2 regions of the Mesorhizobium sp. KR1-2 genome follow, and region 1 is predicted to be linked to the other one. Evidence: predicted binding sites of a transcription regulator. Region 1 holds the regulator's gene; the other holds the start of a gene.
What was found. Region 1 encodes PhoB, which activates phosphate uptake and scavenging genes when phosphate is short. Its sites were predicted from a motif close to TGTCATNNANCTGTCAT; they were not measured.
Positions count from the first base shown of each region.

Region 2: a site for PhoB is predicted at 1,033-1,049, ahead of ABLE85_RS09460 (DUF1045 domain-containing protein). Genes of this name have one in related genera too.

Region 1 is NZ_JBDZDS010000005.1:163,618-165,816, reverse strand. Features, by position in the region: gene ABLE85_RS12450 (ROK family protein) at 1-985, shown strand, start outside; gene phoB (phosphate regulon transcriptional regulator PhoB) at 994-1,683, opposite strand; gene phoU (phosphate signaling complex protein PhoU) at 1,701-2,199, opposite strand, start outside.
Region 2 is NZ_JBDZDS010000003.1:372,968-375,166, reverse strand. Features, by position in the region: gene ABLE85_RS09465 (alpha-D-ribose 1-methylphosphonate 5-triphosphate diphosphatase) at 1-282, opposite strand, end outside; gene ABLE85_RS09460 (DUF1045 domain-containing protein) at 284-991, opposite strand; gene ABLE85_RS09455 (ABC transporter substrate-binding protein) at 1,250-2,199, shown strand, end outside.

The sequences.
Region 1 (2,199 bases):
AATCGTCACCGTTGTGCTCTCCCTCCACCTTCTCGCGGTCGCGGTGGTCGACTATTCCGGGCAGGTCATCGCGGCGGAGGAGCGCCGCCTCGACACGCTGACCATGTCGCGCGAAGCGCTCCTCGGCGACTGCGTGGCCATGGTGTGCCGGCAGATCGAGGCGCGCCGCGCCGCCGGCCGGCGCGTGCTGCGCATCGGCATGGCCGTGCAGGGCATCACCGATTCCGTCTCGCGCATTATGCTGTGGTCGCCGATCACCCCGCACGCGCATCTCGAATTCGGCGACCGGCTCGAAGCCGCCACCGGCATTCCCGTCACGGTGGACAACGACTGCAACATGATCGCGGTGGCGCTGCGCTGGCGCCGGCCCGAGCGCTACCGCAACGACTTCATCGCCATCCTGCTCTCGCACGGCATCGGCATGGGCATGATGCTGAGGGGCGAGCCGTTCACCGGCACGCAGTCGTCGGGCGGCGAGTTCGGCCACATGATCCACCGGCCCGACGGGGCACTGTGCCGCTGCGGCCGGCGCGGCTGCGTGGAGGCCTATGCCGGCAACTACGCGATCTGGCGCAACGCCGGACGCTGGAGCGAGGACGAGGCCCCCCTGGCCGACATTTCGGACGAGGAGATACGGGCTCTGGCCGACCGGGCGCGCGCGGCCGACGGTCCCGAGCGCGAGGCCTTCCGCGTCGCCGGAGAGGCCATCGGCTTCGGCCTCGGCAGCCTGTTTGCGCTGATCGACCCGGCGCCGGTCGCGCTGGTCGGCATCGGCGCGACCGCTTTCGACCTGATCGAGCCGGCACTGCGCGAGGCGATCGCCAAGACCGCCGGCGGCCAGCACAACGGCGAGATATCCTTCGACATCGAGCCCAACGAAGTGCCGCTGATCCGCGAGGGCTGCACCATGAACGCCCTCACCTTCGTCGACCGCGAGATATTCGCGCCCGGCGCCGCGCCGGCAAGCACCGAAGGCGCGGCCTGAACGACGGCTCAGTCTTCGCGGATCGCGTAGCCCGAGCCGCGGATGGTGCGGATGACGTCCGGCATGCGGCCGTGGTTCACCGCCTTGCGCAGGCGCCCGACATGCACGTCGACCGTGCGCTCGTCGATATAGATCGTCTCGCCCCAGACATTGTCGAGCAGCTGGCTGCGCGAGAAGACGCGGCCCGGATGCCGCATCATGAATTCCAGCAGGCGAAACTCGGTGGGCCCGAGCTTGATCTCGGTCTTGCCGCGATAGATCCGGTGCGCCTCGCGGTCGAGCATGATGTCGCCGACCTTGAGCACGCTGGACAGGACCTCGGGCTTGGCGCGGCGCAGCAGCGCCTTCACCCGCGCCATGAACTCGGGCGTGGAGAACGGCTTGACCAGATAGTCGTCGGCGCCGGTGGAAAGGCCGCGCACGCGGTCGCTCTCCTCGCCGCGCGCCGTCAGCATGATGATGGGCAGGCGCTCGGTCTCGGGCCGCATCCTCAGGCGCCGGCACAGTTCGATGCCGGAAACCGCCGGCAGCATCCAGTCCAGCACCAGAAGGTCCGGCACGTTTTCCTGCAGCCGGATCTCGGCCTCGTCGCCGCGTGGCACGACCTCGACCTGATAGCCTTCCGATTCCAGGTTGTAGCGGAGCAGGACGCCGAGCGGCTCCTCGTCCTCCACCACCATGATTTTCGGTGCAATCATCATTTGGAAGCTCTGCCTCAGACCGCCGGCGTCGCCAGCGAGGTTTCGTCGAGCTTCGGCCGGTTTGGCGGAAGCTGCTGCCCGGTCAGCACGTAATAGGCGTTTTCGGCGATATTGGTGACGTGGTCGCCGATGCGCTCGAGATTCTTGGCGCAGAACAGGAGATGCGTGCAGGCGGTGATGTTGCGCGGGTCTTCCATCATGTAGGTGAGAAGCTCGCGGAACACGGCGGTGTATTTCACGTCGATCTTCTCGTCCGCGGCCCGCAGCGTCTTTAGCCCCTCGGGCTCGCGCGAGACATATTTGTCGACCACGCCGTTGACCTGGTCCAGCACCATGGCCGACATCGTCTCGATCGAGTGGGCAAGGCTGCGCGGCATGGCGCTCTCGCCCACGGCGTTGACGCGCTTGGCGATGTTCTTGGCGAGATCGCCGATACGTTCGAGATCGCCGGCCATGCGGATGGCGCCGACCACGGCGCGCAGGTCCTGCGCCATGGGCTGGCGCTTGGCGATC
Region 2 (2,199 bases), on a different contig from region 1:
CACCGTAGTGATGCCGGCCGTGGCGATCTGGGCATCGTGGGCCAGCACCGAGGCAATCGGGTTCCAGCGCACCTTCGGGCGCGGCGCATAGTGGCCTTCGAGGTGGTCGGTGTGCAACTCCACCAGGCCGGGGATGACATAGTCGCCTTCCATGTCCTCGCCCGCGCGGGTGGTGCCGGCCGAAATGTCTGCGATCTTGCCGTCGCGGATCAGCACCGAGCCGTCGACGATCTCGTCGGCAAGCACGATGCGGGCATTGGTCAATGTCGTCTCGGTCGTCATCTCAGGCTTTCTTTCTTTCGGTCTGGCGGCCGAGCGCATAGTGGGAATGTACTATGAAGGGGGCGCCGGGCTCGCGCTCGACAAACAGCGCCAGCCCGTCCACGGCGAAGGGGCGGTCGAGCTCCTCGGCAAACATGTCGTCGATGGCCGCGCGCAGCCGGTGGGCTTCTTCGGCGCCGACGCGGCCGGTCAGCGTCATGTGGAAGCGGAAGGTGTCGAAGACGTAGGGATAGCCCCACTGGCACAGGTTCTGGAACTCGACCTGGCTCAGCGCGTCGGGGTTGCGGCGCTCGATTTCCCTTTCCGTCAACGGCGCGCGGAAGCGCTCGAAACCCGCAACGATGTCGCCGGCGAATCGATTGAGCTCGGGCGAAGTCCCGCTGGGCACCAGCGCGAAGAAGCCGTCGATCTGCCCCACCACGAGGCGCGGCAGTACCACCGGCTCGAGCGTGGCGGCATAGTTCGCCATCGCTTCGTCCAGCGCGGCTTCGCTCTCGCCCTCGGCCAGCCGGAACGGCGCCTTCAGCGTGGCATGGAAGCCGTAGCGGCGCGGGGCGGCGGTGTGGAAGGCGATCTCGGTCGCCGACAGATGTCCGTTCGCCGGAGCCTCATGGGTGGCGCCGGTGAAAGGGTCGCGGCCGAGCCAGTTCGCCGCGATGCGGGTCAGCGCATCGTCGGGGCCGGGGGTGAAATAGATCGCATAACGCATCGGTGTTATCCTCTCCTGCAGCGATGCCTTAGGCGATTTGCATGACGGATTGACGAAAGCCCGAATGATTTGTCGGAAATATCAGACAAGTCGTTGCAAGTCATCCGTCGATGGGGAAGGGCCGGCGGCTGCATAACTCTCCAACTCGTCGTCTTTCACGGCGAAGTGAGGGCGTGCAGCAGCCCAGGCCCATTGACCGGCTTTCGCCCAGAATGCTCAATCGCTTGCGGGAAATGCCAATTGGACAGGGGGACTGCAATGAATCGACTGCTTCTGGCTGCCGCATCGCTGTTCGCGCTGACGCTTCAGGCGCTGGCCGGCAATCCCGATGCTGCCAAGTGGGACGAGGTGTTGGCGCAGGCCAAGGGCGAGACCGTCTATTTCAACGCCTGGGGCGGCTCCGAAAACATCAACGCCTATCTCGAATGGGCAGGCGGCGAGCTGCAGAAGCGCTACGGCGTGAAGCTCGTCCAGGTGAAGCTCGACGACACCGCCAATGCGGTCGCCAAGGTGGTGGCCGAGAAGGCCGCCGGTCGCAATGACAACGGCACCGTCGACCTCATCTGGATCAATGGCGAGAACTTTGCCGCCATGAAGCGACAGGATCTCCTGATGTCGCCGGGCTGGGCCGAAAAGCTGCCCAACTGGAAATATGTCGATGTCGACAACAAGCCGACCATCCGCACCGACTTCACCGTTCCCGTGGACGGGCTGGAAAGCCCCTGGGGCATGGCCAAGCTGGTCTTCTTCTACGACACCGCGCGCACCGATCCCACCGGCTTGCCGAAATCGGCCAAGGAACTGCTCGCCTGGACAAAGGCGCATCCCGGCCGCTTCTCCTATCCGCAGCCGCCGGATTTCATGGGCCTGTCCTTCCTCAAGCAGGTGCTGTCCGAGCTGGTGGCCGACCGCTCGGTGCTGCAGAAGCCGGTCGACGAGGCTTCGTTTGACAAGGTCACCGCGCCGCTCTTCGCCTATCTCGACGAACTCAAGCCGGTGCTCTGGCGCGCGGGCCGCGCCTATCCGCAAAACTATCCGGCGATGAAGCAGCTTCTGGCCGATGGCGAGCTCGACATCATCTTCGCCTTCAATCCTTCGGAGGCCTCCAGCGCCATTGCCAATGGCGAACTGCCCGACACGGTGCGCTCCTTCACCTTCCCGGCCGGCACGCTCGCCAACACGCATTTCGTCGCCATTCCCTACAACGC